DNA from 4 places in the Kosakonia beeri genome. Region 2 is predicted to be linked to each of the others. Evidence: predicted binding sites of a transcription regulator. Region 2 holds the regulator's gene; each other region holds the start of a gene.

The links. Region 2 encodes CRP, which controls carbon source genes, mostly activating them, when cyclic AMP is high. Its sites were predicted from a motif close to ATGTGANNNNNNTCACAT; they were not measured.
Region 1: a site for CRP is predicted at 2,031-2,048, ahead of ydfZ (putative selenium delivery protein YdfZ). Genes of this name have one in related genera too.
Region 3: a site for CRP is predicted at 887-904, ahead of focA (formate transporter FocA). Genes of this name have one in related genera too.
Region 4: a site for CRP is predicted at 2,723-2,740, ahead of ACUY4S_RS07860 (mannitol dehydrogenase family protein). Genes of this name have one in related genera too.

What each region holds. Positions count from the first base shown of each region.
Region 1 covers NZ_CM135106.1:2,699,390-2,702,974, forward strand. Annotated here, with positions in the region: gene dcp (peptidyl-dipeptidase Dcp) at 1-267, opposite strand, end outside; gene ydfG (bifunctional NADP-dependent 3-hydroxy acid dehydrogenase/3-hydroxypropionate dehydrogenase YdfG) at 453-1,202, shown strand; gene ACUY4S_RS12825 (GntR family transcriptional regulator) at 1,292-1,978, shown strand; gene ydfZ (putative selenium delivery protein YdfZ) at 2,149-2,352, shown strand; gene ACUY4S_RS12835 (mannitol dehydrogenase family protein) at 2,389-3,585, opposite strand, start outside.
Region 2 covers NZ_CM135106.1:450,860-454,444, forward strand. Annotated here, with positions in the region: gene ACUY4S_RS02125 (YccS/YhfK family putative transporter) at 1-992, opposite strand, end outside; gene crp (cAMP-activated global transcriptional regulator CRP) at 1,041-1,673, opposite strand; gene ACUY4S_RS02135 (OsmC family protein) at 2,007-2,411, shown strand; gene ACUY4S_RS02140 (phosphoribulokinase) at 2,455-3,324, opposite strand; gene ACUY4S_RS02145 (YheU family protein) at 3,380-3,585, opposite strand, start outside.
Region 3 covers NZ_CM135106.1:3,169,223-3,172,807, forward strand. Annotated here, with positions in the region: gene ycaO (30S ribosomal protein S12 methylthiotransferase accessory factor YcaO) at 1-557, shown strand, start outside; gene focA (formate transporter FocA) at 963-1,820, shown strand; gene pflB (formate C-acetyltransferase) at 1,872-3,585, shown strand, end outside.
Region 4 covers NZ_CM135106.1:1,636,572-1,640,156, forward strand. Annotated here, with positions in the region: gene ACUY4S_RS07850 (phosphatase PAP2 family protein) at 1-26, opposite strand, end outside; gene ACUY4S_RS07855 (CobW family GTP-binding protein) at 70-1,047, opposite strand; gene ACUY4S_RS07860 (mannitol dehydrogenase family protein) at 1,165-2,631, opposite strand; gene uxuA (mannonate dehydratase) at 2,836-3,585, shown strand, end outside.

The DNA.
Region 1 (3,585 bases), 2.2 Mb from region 2:
TTGCAAATAATCATTGGTATGAGCCGAGGTCATGGCAAAAAAGACATTACATACCTGATTGAGCAACTGCCCGCTACGTTCCAGCGCCAGCAGGGTGTTATCAAAACTCGCCGCTGCCGGATCCGCTGTAATCGCCGCAATTTCGCTGCGTTTTTGCTGCATTCCCTGGTCAAACGCCGGGCGATAGTGTTGCTGCTGGATTGCATCGAACTGCGGTGCCTGATAAGGCAGCGGGCTGGGGGTAAAAAATGGATTGGTAACCGACATATTTCGCTCCTGAATGCGGTGAGTTCCTTCAGAGTAGGCATCCCCTGCGCGCATCGCAATCATTAATCCCGTCTGCGCGCATCGCCGCTTTTTTTGCCACACTCTTTTCTGGATAACTTGCGTTACCGCTTATCGGCAGCGCATGCTATGGTACATCACCACAAAAAGCGTTGAGGAACAGTGAGATGATTATTCTGGTTACCGGAGCAACAGCGGGTTTTGGCGAGGGGATCACCCGCCGTTTTATTGAAAACGGCCACAAAGTCATTGCCACAGGACGCCGTCAGGAACGTTTGCAGGAGTTAAAAGACGAACTGGGCGACAACCTGTATACGGCACAACTTGATGTGCGTAACCGCGCGGCAATTGAGGCGTTAATCACTTCTCTGCCGGCTGAGTGGCGCGACATTGATGTACTGGTCAACAACGCCGGGCTGGCGCTGGGCATGGAACCGGCGCATAAGGCCAATATCGACGACTGGGAAACAATGATCGACACCAACAATAAAGGCCTCGTTTATATGACCCGTGCGGTGTTGCCTGGTATGGTCGAGCGTAAACGCGGCCATGTGATCAACATTGGTTCTACCGCCGGGAGCTGGCCGTATGCCGGCGGCAACGTTTACGGTGCCAGTAAAGCGTTTGTGCGCCAGTTCAGCCTGAACCTGCGTACTGATCTGAATGGCACGGGCGTACGCGTGACCAATATTGAGCCGGGCCTGGTGGGCGGCACAGAGTTCTCGAATGTGCGCTTTAAAGGTGACGATAACAAAGCGAGCAAGACTTACGAGAAAACCACCGCACTGACGCCGGAAGACGTTACCGAAGCGGTTTGGTGGGTGGCCACCTTACCGAAGCACGTCAATATCAACACGCTGGAAATGATGCCTGTCAGCCAGACGTATGCGGGGCTGAGCGTGCACCGCGAAGAGTAACCCCCCGCCCGGCCTGCGGGCCGGGGTATGGGATGTCGGTTAAATAAATGGTATGGTAGACAGGTTAACCCTTTAAAAAGTAAGAGCGAATGGCTGCTGAAACGCAACTCAATCCCACACAACCCGTCAATCAACAAATCTACCGCATCCTTCGGCGGGATATTGTGCATTGTCTGATCCCGCCAGGCACGCCGTTATCGGAAAAAGAGGTGTCGGTTCGCTTTGATGTCTCGCGTCAACCGGTCCGCGAAGCCTTTATTAAACTGGCGGAAAACGGCCTGATCCAGATCCGCCCGCAGCGCGGCAGCTACGTGAATAAAATTTCGATGACACAGGTCCGTAACGGGTGTTTTGTGCGCCAGGCGATTGAGTGTGCCGTTGCCCGCCGTGCAGCAACGCTTGTCACAGACAGCACCTGTTATCAGTTAGAGCAAAACCTGAATCAGCAGCGCACGGCTATCGAACGCAAGCAGTTAAACGATTTTTTTGAACTGGACGATAATTTCCACCATAAGCTGGCGCAAATTGCCGATTGTCAGCTCGCCTGGGACACCATCGAAAACATTAAAGCGACCATCGACCGTGTGCGCTATATGAGTCTCGACCATGTGTCACCGCCGGAAATGCTGCTGCGCCAGCACCTGGACATTTTCGCCGCGCTGGAAAAACGCGATGCCGATGCGGTTGATCGTGCCATGACACTGCATTTGCAAGAGATCAGCGAGTCGGTGATCACCATCCGCCAGGAAAATCGCGACTGGTTCACCGAAGAGTAATTCCCCCCTCTCCTTGTCCTGCGCCGCAGACGCATTTTTTTACCGTAAAAAAGTGTGATGTTGATCAAAAGCAAAAACTTCTCGTCTCAGAGGCGTATTGATAAACAGTCCGTCGCGGGGACGTCTTCTGCCCCGGATGATTTTGCGGATGTTAACAAGGAGAAACCACCATGATGACTTATGATCGTAACCGTAACCCTATTACTGTCGGCAGCCGTGTGATGATTAATGGCACAGGCCGGACCGGTAAAATCACTGCCATTCATGCAGAGGGATTAAATGCCGCCAAAGTGCGTCGCAGTAAAACGGTGGAAGTGGAAGGATGTGAAGGCCAGTTCGAACCGGTGGAACTGATCCGCCTGGGCCTGCACTAAATGGTGAGAATGCCGCCGCGGCGGCATTCATAACGATCACAGTGCCGCAGCGTATTGCGCCACCGTTGCTTTTGCCCCTTTCTCGAGCAGCGTCTGATACGCTTTTTGCACCTGAGCCACAAACACCGCATCTTTCGGCAGTTCATTGCCAAAAATCGCTTCGATGCCTAACAGCGCCTGCACGCGCGCTTCACCCTGCGCACTGCTGCTGACCGCAGCGTTGATGGTTGGCAGCAACGGATCGCTGACTTCAATAGCCTGCCCCTTCTCGTCCACGCCGCCCACGTAACGCATCCAGCCGGCGATACCTAACGCCAACAAGGAGAAGTCGTGCTGATGAACCCGATGCCAGCGCACTGAGTCCAGCATGCGCTGCGGCAGTTTCTGGCTACCGTCCATAGCGATTTGCCAGGTACGATGGCGCAGCGCAGTATTGCTGTAGCGGGCAATCAACAAGTCGGCGTAATGCGCCAGGTCGACGCCTTTCACTTGCAGAGTTGGTGCCTGCTCTTTCAGCATTAGCGCGTGGGCAGCGCGACGGTAATTCTCGTCTTCCATGCACTCATTAATGTGCTGATAACCGGCCAGATAGCCGAGATACGCGAGGAATGAGTGGCTGCCATTGAGCATGCGCAGTTTCATCTCTTCAAACGGGATCACATCGGCTACCAGTTCGGCACCCGCTTTTTCCCAGGCCGGACGACCAGCAACAAAATTGTCTTCGATCACCCACTGGCGGAACGGTTCACAGGCCACTCCCGCCGGATCGCGCACGCCCGTCAGTTGCGCGATCTTCTCCAGCGTTTCGGCTGTCACCGCAGGCACAATGCGATCCACCATTGTGGAGGGGAAGGTGACATTCGCTTCGATCCAGTCCGCCAGATCTGCATTCACCGCGCGGGCATAAGCGCAGACAACATTGCGCGTGATATGGCCATTTTCCGGCATGTTATCGCAAGACATCACTGTAAAGGCCGGCAGGCCCGCCGCCTTACGACGCGCCAGGGCTTCAACAATCACTCCCACGGCGGATTTCGGTTGCTGTGGGTTTTGCAAATCGGCAGCAATCAATGGGTTTTCCAGTACCAGTTTCCCCGTCGCCGGAGAGTGGCAGTAGCCCTTCTCGGTGATGGTCAGCGACACAATCGCTACTTGCGGCTCACACATCGCCGCCAGCACCGTCTCCAGACCATCGACCTGGGCATGAAGCGCTCGTTTCACCACACCCACAAC
Region 2 (3,585 bases):
TGGGTGCGTAAAACGCGGGCGATACGGCTAAAGTGCCAGGCGCAAAAATGCCCGACCGGGTTATCCGGATGCTGGCGGGCGATTTTCTCCAGCGCACCAACCTGCTTATCCATCGTGAAACGCGTAGGGTATCGGTGATAGAGAATATCATCGGCCAGCACACGCAGGCGTGCAGCAACGGTTTGCGCATTCCAGCGTATCACCTGCTCGGCATGGCTTTGCTCCACCAACTTTTGCACTTCTTCTGGCTGGTGCAAACTGACAGAGATGTGCTCTTGTAGGTCCAGCGCGACCTGGAACACGCGCAACATACGCTTGTAATCATTGTGCTGGTTCGCGGCCAGCATATGCAGTTGCTGATAACACTGACTTATCATATCCACGACTTTTTGCTGGCGGGCCAGCAGCGGTGGCAGGGCGGTTTCTGGATCTTTGTGCTGCGTCAGCAGGCTGTATTTGGCTTCGCAGTAGTCCGCCAGTTCACGGTAAAGCAGGCTTATCGTTTCATGCAGCGGTTGTTCCCGCCACATCCAGAACCAGAACCAGTTAAACAGCCCGTACCACAAGGTACCAAGCGCATAAATCAGTAACGGTTGCCATATTGGCATACTGCCGGCAAGGCTCAGGGTAAAGATGGCAGCAATCAGCGAGGCCGGGAGTAACCGCCCATGCAGTGCACTGATTTCGGCGGTCACGCCAAGTAATAATGTCATGCCGGTGAGGATCAGCGGCAGGGGCAGGTTCTCTGCAAGCAGCAGTTGTACCGCGAGGCTGCATCCTGCAAACAGCGAGCCGCCAATAATCAGGCGTTTAAAGAAACGTTTATGGGGGGTATCAAGACCTGCAATGTTGCAGCAGGCGGGCACGAGGGAGAACAGCAAACCTTGTTGCAAATGACCGACGATTAAGCCGATGGCCACAGGCAAACATAACACCAGCGTTTGCCGCAGTGCGTAGTTGATTTCGGGGTGATAAATCAGCCTGCGCCACATGAGAAAACAAAAACGGCGCACCGGATAAGCGGCGCGCCGTTTTGTCGATTAACGGGTTCCGTAAACCACGATAGTTTTACCGTGTGCGGAAATGAGATTTTGATCTTCCAGCATTTTCAAAATACGGCCCACTGTTTCGCGCGAGCAACCGACGATCTGACCAATTTCCTGACGGGTAATTTTAATTTGCATACCGTCCGGGTGAGTCATTGCGTCTGGCTGTTTCGCCAGGTTCAACAGCGTTTGGGCAATGCGACCTGTCACGTCAAGGAACGCGAGGTTGCCGACTTTCTCTGAAGTGACCTGCAGGCGACGCGCCATTTGCGAGGAAAGGCGCATCAGAATGTCCGGGTTTACCTGGATTAACTGACGGAATTTTTTATAGGAAATTTCGGCCACTTCACATGCGGTCTTAGCGCGTACCCACGCACTGCGCTCCTGACCTTCTTCGAACAGGCCCAGTTCACCGATAAAATCTCCCTGATTCAGGTAAGAGAGGATCATCTCTTTACCTTCTTCATCCTTGATCAGCACTGCCACTGAGCCTTTAACGATGTAATACAACGTTTCCGCTTTTTCACCCTGGTGAATCAGCGTGCTCTTCGACGGGTACTTATGAATGTGGCAATGAGACAAGAACCATTCGAGAGTCGGGTCTGTTTGCGGTTTGCCAAGCACCATGCGCGATTATCCTCTGTTATAAGCTGTCACCAGACACAGGATGTGCACCCTGCCCCTGGGGTTGCAATCTATACACGTTATCGTTCGACTTTGTGTATTCGCTTCCAAATCCTCGGAAGTGGACCGTCAGCGTCATCTGCGGTCTCTAAAGTGTGATGTCAGGCGTGTCTGCGTGACATCCATTTTTTCTGTAGCATCCAGATTGTTTTAGCATAGCTTTAACCGCCTGTCTCCTGGTGTCTCGCTTCAGCATGACGCAGGTCGCCTTCCGTTGCGACTTTTCTTATGTACGCGTAATCTGTAAAGAAAATTGCCACTTCGGAGTAAAGAAAAATGCAGGCACGTGTGAAATGGGTTGAAGGGTTAACCTTCCTCGGTGAGTCCGCCTCGGGCCACCAAATCCTGATGGATGGCAACTCAGGCGATAAAGCACCAAGCCCGATGGAAATGGTGCTGATGGCCGCAGGCGGGTGCAGCGCCATTGATGTGGTGTCTATCCTGCAGAAAGGGCGCCATGACGTTACCGACTGCGAAGTGAAGCTGACCTCAGAGCGTCGCGAAGAAGCCCCGCGTCTGTTCACCCATATCAATCTGCACTTTATCGTCACCGGCAAAGCGCTGAAAGATGCTGCGGTTTCCCGTGCGGTGGATCTCTCTGCGGAGAAGTACTGCTCCGTGGCGTTGATGCTGGAAAAGGCGGTGAACATCACCCATTCCTACGAAGTCATAGAAGCCTGATGTGCTCAGCCCGGTAGCGTGGCGTTACCGGGTTCCCCTAACGCTATTTTATCTTTTTCCCTTCCATCAACCGTTGCACCAGCGGCGTCATGATTAGCTCCATCGCCAGCCCCATTTTTCCGCCAGGCACCACCAGCGTGTCCATATGGGAAATAAACGAGCCTTGCAGCATCGCCAGAAGCCATGGGTAATCAATCCCTTCCAGATTACGAAAGTGGATCACCACAAAACTTTCATCCAGCGAAGGAATGCCTTTCGCGGCAAAAGGGTTCGAGGTATCCACGGTTGGTACACGTTGAAAGTTGATATGCGTGCGCGAGAACTGCGGGGTAATAAAGTTAATGTAATCTTCCATGGAGCGTACCACGGAATCCATTACCGCTTCGCGCGAGTGGCCGCGTTCGCTGGTGTCGCGCACCAGTTTCTGGATCCACTCCAGATTAACAATTGGCACTACGCCGACCAGCAAATCAACATAACGTGATACGTCATGCTGTGGGGTGACCACGCCACCGTGCAGCCCTTCGTAAAAAAGTACATCTGTGGGTTCAGGCAATGGCTGCCAGGGGGTAAACGTACCCGGTACCTGGTTCCAGGGCACGGCTTCATCGTAGGTATGGAGATACTTCCGCGCCTGACCTTTGCCGGTCTGGCCATATTCGCTGAAGGTCTGTTCGAGCAGGCCAAAATCGTTAGCTTCCGGCCCGAAGTAACTGATATGCCGCCCAAGATCGCGCGCTTTGCGGATCGCCATATCCATTTCCGGGCGGGTATAGCGATGAAAACTGTCGCCTTCAACTTCCGCCGCCTGCATACCCAGTTGCGCGAAGATCTTACGAAAAGCGAGGCTGGTGGTGGTCGTTCCCGCACCGCTGGAGCCGGTGACGGCAATGACCGGGTGTTTGGCAGACATAATAACTCCCTGAATTAATGATTATTTTCAGTATAGTCAGCCGCCATGCACCCCGTTAATCGTGGAATTGCCCGCGCGGCATAATATTGACTGTCTCGTGCAGTTCAGACCACACCAGCACTGCTTCGCCGCGTTGCAATTGCCGTTTAACATCGGCGACCTTTTGTTCAAGCGAGCGTTCATGTTCACCATAATCGGTGCCTTCGCGCAAGACAAAGCTCTCAATCAGGTTATCCAGCGTTGCGGTTTCGATCTCTTGCC
Region 3 (3,585 bases), 2.2 Mb from region 2:
CAAACAACACCATGGGAACGCATCTTCGCGAGACTATCCTCTCTCTGCCGGGCAGCGAGTGGGATAAAGAAGCCTATCTTGATCTTATCGCCCAGTTGGATGATGAAGGTCATGATGACTTTACCCGCGTGCGTGAGCTGCTGGGTCTGGCGACAGGCAAAGACAATGGCTGGTACACGCTGCGCATTGGCGAACTGAAAGCGATGTTAGCCCTGGCAGGCGGTGATCTGGATCAGGCGCTGGCCTGGACCGAGTGGACTATGGAGTTTAACGCCTCGATCTTTAGCGCCGAGCGCGCAAACTACTACCGTTGCCTGCAAACGTTATTGCTGCTGGCGCAGGAAGAAGACCGTCAGCCATTGCAATATTTGAATGCGTTTGTACGCATGTATGGCGCACAAGCCGTTGAAGCCGCCAGTGCGGCGCTGAGTGGTGAAGCACCGTTCTATGACCTGCAACCCGCAGATGGAACATTGCAAGCCTTCCCGGCGCATCAGTCTTTGTTAGCCGCTTACGAAAAATTACAACGCGCCAAACGTGCGTTCTGGTCGAAATAGCGACAAATAGCATGACAATCTGTAGGCTTAATGAAAGGTCTACGCTATATTACGGGGCAATTTTATTGCCCCTTTTTATTTATTTTTTGGCAATGAGCGCCGTATGTAATATTTAAGTTAAAGTTGGGTAAATATTAATATCATCCTAAACTAATATTGTTAATACCTATGGCAATTACTCCATTTTAATTAACTGTTTCCCGGGAGGCGGAATAAAAAAATTCAACTCATTTTGCAATTTTTAAAATTTATTTTTATTTGGATAATCAACAAGTTACTCCGCATTCGTAGAAAAACCACGCTCTTTGCGGTCCTATAAGCCAGGCGAGATATGATCCATATCAAATTCTCTTCTATAATGCTTTGTTAGTATCTCGTCGCCGACTTAATAAAGAGAGAGTTAGTGTGAAAGCTGACAACCCTTTTGATCTTATACTTCCAGCAGAGATGGCCAAAGTTGCCGAAGAAGCTGGTGTCTATAAAGCGACTAAACATCCGCTTAAGACTTTCTACCTGGCGATCACCGCAGGGGTATTTATCTCCATCGCTTTTGTTTTCTATATCACTGCTACCACCGGTACAGCGACGATGCCGTTCGGTATTGCTAAACTGATTGGTGGTATCTGTTTCTCACTGGGTTTGATTCTTTGCATCATTTGCGGTGCGGATCTGTTTACCTCGACCGTGCTGATTGTTGTAGCGAAAGCCAGTGGCCGTATCACCTGGGGGCAGCTGGCCCGTAACTGGATCAATGTCTATGTCGGCAACCTCGTAGGGGCACTGCTGTTTGTACTGCTGATGTGGTTATCTGGCGAGTATATGGTTGCCAATGGCGGGTGGGGCTTAAACGTGCTGCAGACCGCAGACCATAAGCTGCACCATACATTTGTCGAAGCTGTTGCACTGGGTATCCTGGCAAACCTGATGGTCTGCATGGCCGTGTGGATGAGTTATTCCGGCCGTAGTCTGATGGATAAAGCGATGATTATGGTGCTACCGGTTGCGATGTTCGTGGCCAGTGGTTTTGAGCACAGCATCGCAAATATGTTTATGATCCCTATGGGTATCGTAATTCGCAACTTTGCGAGCCCGGAGTTCTGGACCGCAGTCGGTTCCAGCCCGGAAAGTTTTTCTCACCTGACAATAATGAACTTCATCACTGATAACCTGATTCCTGTAACAATTGGGAATATCATAGGTGGAGGATTATTAGTCGGGTTGACATACTGGGTCATTTACCTGCGTGGCAACGATCATCATTAATGGTTGTTTCAGGCAGTAAATAAAAAATCCACTTAAGAAGGTAGGTGTTACATGTCCGAGCTTAATGAAAAATTAGCCACAGCCTGGGAAGGTTTTGCGAAAGGTGACTGGCAGAATGCAGTAAACGTACGCGACTTCATCCAGAAAAACTACACCCCGTACGAAGGCGACGAGTCCTTCCTGGCTGGCGCAACTGACGCGACCACCAAGCTGTGGGACAAAGTAATGGAAGGCGTTAAACTGGAAAACCGCACCCATGCGCCAGTTGATTTTGACACTTCCGTTGCCTCTACCATCACTTCTCATGACGCGGGCTACATTAACAAAGCGCTGGAGAAAATCGTTGGTCTGCAGACTGAAGCACCTCTGAAACGCGCCATCATCCCGTTTGGCGGGATCAAAATGGTTGAAGGTTCCTGCAAAGCGTACAACCGCGAACTGGACCCGGCCCTGAAAAAAATCTTCACCGAATACCGCAAAACCCATAACCAGGGTGTATTCGATGTTTACACCAAAGACATCCTGAACTGCCGTAAATCTGGCGTTCTGACAGGTCTGCCGGATGCTTATGGCCGTGGCCGTATCATTGGTGACTACCGTCGCGTTGCGCTGTACGGTATCGACTTCCTGATGAAAGACAAATATGCCCAGTTCCAGTCTCTGCAGTCTGACCTGGAAAATGGCGTTAACCTGGAAGCGACAATCCGTCTGCGTGAAGAAATCGCTGAACAGCATCGTGCGCTGGGTCAGATCAAAGAAATGGCCGCTAAATACGGTTGCGATATCTCTGGTCCGGCTACCAACGCTCAGGAAGCTATCCAGTGGACCTACTTCGGCTACCTGGCCGCGGTTAAGTCCCAGAACGGCGCTGCAATGTCCTTCGGTCGCGTATCCACCTTCCTGGACGTGTACATCGAACGTGACCTGAAAGCAGGCAAAATCACTGAACAAGACGCGCAGGAAATGATTGACCACCTGGTCATGAAACTGCGTATGGTCCGCTTCCTGCGCACCCCTGAATATGATGAACTGTTCTCTGGCGACCCGATTTGGGCAACTGAATCTATCGGCGGTATGGGCGTTGACGGCCGTACTCTGGTTTCCAAAAACAGCTTCCGCTTCCTGAACACCCTGTATACCATGGGGCCGTCTCCGGAGCCGAACATCACTGTTCTGTGGTCTGAAAAACTGCCGCTGAACTTCAAAAAATTCGCTGCTAAAGTCTCCATCGACACCTCTTCTCTGCAGTACGAGAACGACGACCTGATGCGTCCGGACTTCAACAACGACGACTATGCGATTGCTTGCTGCGTAAGCCCGATGGTTGTGGGTAAACAAATGCAGTTCTTCGGTGCGCGTGCTAACCTGGCGAAAACCATGCTGTACGCTATCAACGGCGGCGTTGATGAAAAACTGAAAATGCAGGTTGGTCCGAAGTCTGAGCCAATCAAAGGCGACGTGTTGAAATTCGACGAAGTGATGGATCGCATGGATCACTTCATGGACTGGCTGGCTAAACAGTATGTCACCGCACTGAACGTCATCCACTACATGCACGACAAGTACAGCTACGAAGCTTCTCTGATGGCGCTGCACGACCGTGACGTTATCCGTACGATGGCATGCGGTATCGCAGGTCTGTCCGTTGCGGCTGACTCCCTGTCTGCTATCAAATATGCGAAAGTTAAACCGATTCGTGACGAAGACGGTCTGGCTATCGACTTCGAAATCGAAGGCGAATACCCGCAGTTTGGTAACAACGACG
Region 4 (3,585 bases), 1.2 Mb from region 2:
AAAATTAACGGTAAACGAGTTTTCATCTTTAAGGCATTTTCAATTAACACAGGCGCAACGGTAGTGCCATTAACTTAAACGAAGCTTCAACAGGGTGGACTGCAACGCGTTCCAGTCCGCTTCCGACGCGGTAATCAGTTCAATCCGGCTGTCTGGCGGGGCAACATTTTGCGTTTCGATATGAAAATCCTGCCCCTGGCGATTGACCCGCAACAGGCCCTCGGGAATGCGCATCACCCCTTTAACCCGCTCTACGGGCGCCAGACGCGCCCACTCGAGCAGACCAACGGTATCGAAAACCGTGTCGGCATCAAAAATCCAGCCGCAGGCGTGGTGCCCCTGGCCGCTGTTCAGATTACGCCGCCAGCGCTGATGTGCTGGCAAATTCAGGGCCGCCAGCCCTTTATTACTGGCATGCGCATGTTGATGTTCTGCGCTGGCGGGCAGTTCACGCAGATTGCGACGTGGCTGATCAAGCAGTGCGCCGTCAATAGTGCCTTGCGTGGCGTTGACGAGGAAACGATCGCCGCCGAATTCGCGCCACCACGTCTCCAGGGCGTCCTGACTTTCTGGTGTGGCGCGGTCCTGTTTATTGGCGATAATAATGTCCGCCGCCGCCAGTTGGTCACGGAAGTTGTCGTTATTAACCGCTTTCTCATCCAGCAGCTGGCGCGGATCGAGCAGGCATAACGTCGCGCGCAAGTCGATCCAGGGTTCGTACACCGCTGCGTTTAGCATATCGAGGATCTGTTTAGGATGGCCAAGGCCGGTCGGCTCAATCAACAGGCGATCGGGTTTTCCCTGACGCAGCAGCGTATTCAGCCCGACCTGCATGGGCAAGCCATTGACGCAGCACATGCAGCCGCCGGGGATCTCTTTCAACAGTGCGCCGCTGTCTGCCATTAGCGCGCCATCAATGCCAACTTCACCAAACTCGTTTACCAGCACGGCCCATTTTTCCTGCGGATCTTTATGTGCCAGTAAGTGCAATATCGAGGTCGTCTTGCCGCTTCCGAGAAAGCCGGTAATGAGGTTGGTCTTGGTCACTGAAACTCCAGGCGTCAACAAAATGAGGAATGGCAACGATCCTGGCGAAAAAAAGGAGAAAAGAGAAGGGCGCGGGCGAAGGAAAGCACGTATCGCCCGCGGTAATAGCAGAAAATGTTAACGATCGAGTACGGCTTTCACTGCACCGTGTGCGCCAAGAGTGGCAATGTTATGCCAGGCGTGGCTGACAGTGTCGACAAAGACCGGGTTCAGCGGCAAATCATTACCGAAGATTTCCTGCAAGGTCAGCAGGGCTGTCACGCGTTCAGCGTCATCACTGGTATCAACAATTGCGCGGATTTTATCCATCAACGGATCGCGAATATCGATAGTGTTGCCTGCATCATCCACGCCGCTGACGTAACGCATCCAGCCAGCAATGCCCAACGCCAGGAGCGGCCAGTCGCTTTCCCGCTGTAAATGTACGCGCACGCCATCCAGCATTCTCTGCGGCAGCTTCTGGCTACCGTCCATGGCAATTTGCCAGGTGCGGTGTTTGAGCGCAGGGTTGGCGAAGCGCGTGAGTAGACTGTCGGCGTAGGCATTAAGATCGACACCGGTAATACGCAGCGTAGGTGCTTGTTCATTGAGCATCAGCCTGCGCGCCGCCTCGCGAAATGCACTGTCCTGCATACAATCATTGATATGGGCAAAACCGGCGAGATAACCCAGATACGCGAGGAAAGAATGGCTACCATTCAACATGCGTAATTTCATCTGCTCCCAGGGCTGTACATCCTGCACCAGTTGCACGCCCGCAGCTTCCCATTCCGGGCGCCCGGCAACAAAATTATCTTCAATGACCCACTGAATAAAGGGCTCACAGCTGATGGCGCAGGGATCCTCAACGCCCAACAGCTGGCTGATCTCTGCCAGCGACTCCTCGGTAGCCGCCGGGACAATGCGGTCAACCATGGTTGCAGGGAAGCTCACATGGGTGGCGATCCACTCTGCCAGTTCGGGGGAGCGCGTTTGCGCCATGCCCAGCACAGCATTTTTCACGACGTGACCGTTGTCCGGAATGTTATCGCAGGAGAGGACAGTAAAAGGCGGCAGACCGCGTTCACGGCGGCGATGGAGCGCTTCGACCAGGATCCCCGGGGCAGAGTGCGGTTCATGCGGATGCTGCAGATCGTGCTCAATGCGCGGCTGGCGTAGATCCAGTTTACCGCTCGCTGGATCAATGCAATAACCTTTCTCGGTGATCGTCAATGAGACGATCGCCACCTGCGGTTCGCAGAATTTTTCAATAATGGCTGCCAGCGAATCGAGCTTCGCGTTCAGGCACTCGTGCACAGCGCCAATAATAATCGGCTGATTTCCCTCAGCGCCTTTTTCCAGCACGGTATAGAGATGATCCTGTGCGCGAAGCTGCGTCATTAACACATCGCCGCTAAACAGGCTGATTTCACAAATTCCCCAGTCGCCGCCCTGCGCATTCAATACCCGGTCGGTCAACAGCGCCTGATGGGCGCGGTGAAACGCGCCAAAACCAAAATGCACGATCCTTGAACGCAGTTGCGAACGCGCGTACTGCGGCTGCTGCACAATGGCGGGGAGCGTTACGGAGGCGATTGTCTTCATCTATATACACCTGATTAACCAATAATTAACATTATCCAGTGTAAAGTTATATGACAGCAAAAAGAATTGGTATGCCGTAATTATCCGGGGAATGTGAGCTGGATCAATCATTGTTGCCGGAGGGTTTGACCCTCTGATTTAAACATGTATGGTAGTCGTCATTCAGTTGCATGTATTGGTATAACAACTTTAGAGGGTAAGGCGATGGAACAAACCTGGCGTTGGTATGGACCGAACGATCCGGTATCTCTTGATGATGTGCGTCAGGCAGGCGCGACGGGGGTTGTCACCGCGCTGCACCATATTCCGAATGGTCAGGTCTGGCCGGTAGACGAGATTAAAGCGCGTCAGGCGTTGTTGGCCGAAAAAGGCCTGGTCTGGTCGGTGGTAGAAAGTATTCCGGTACATGAAGATATTAAAACCCACAGCGGGCAATATGACCTGTGGATCGCCAACTACCAGCAAAGTATCCGCAACCTGGCTGCATGCGGTATTGATACCGTGTGCTACAACTTTATGCCTATTCTTGACTGGACGCGCACCGATCTGGAATACACCTTACCGGACGGCTCCAAAGCGTTGCGTTTCGATCAAATCGCCTTTGCAGCCTTCGAAATCCATATTCTGAAGCGTAAAGGTGCGGAAGCGGATTACAGCGAAGAAGAGCAGCGCCAGGCGCAGGCTTACTTCAACGCGATGAGCGATGCCGACATCGAAAAGCTGACGCGCAATATCATTGCGGGTCTGCCGGGAGCAGAAGAGGGCTATACGCTGGAGCAGTTCCACGCCCGTCTGGCAGAATATGACGGCATTGATAAAGCGCAGTTGCGCGAAAATATGGCGTATTTCCTGCGTGCCATTGTTCCGGTGGCGCAGGACGTGGGGGTTCGTATGGCGGTGCATCCGGACGATCCGCCGCGCCCGATCCTCGGTCTGCCGCGCATTGTGTCGACA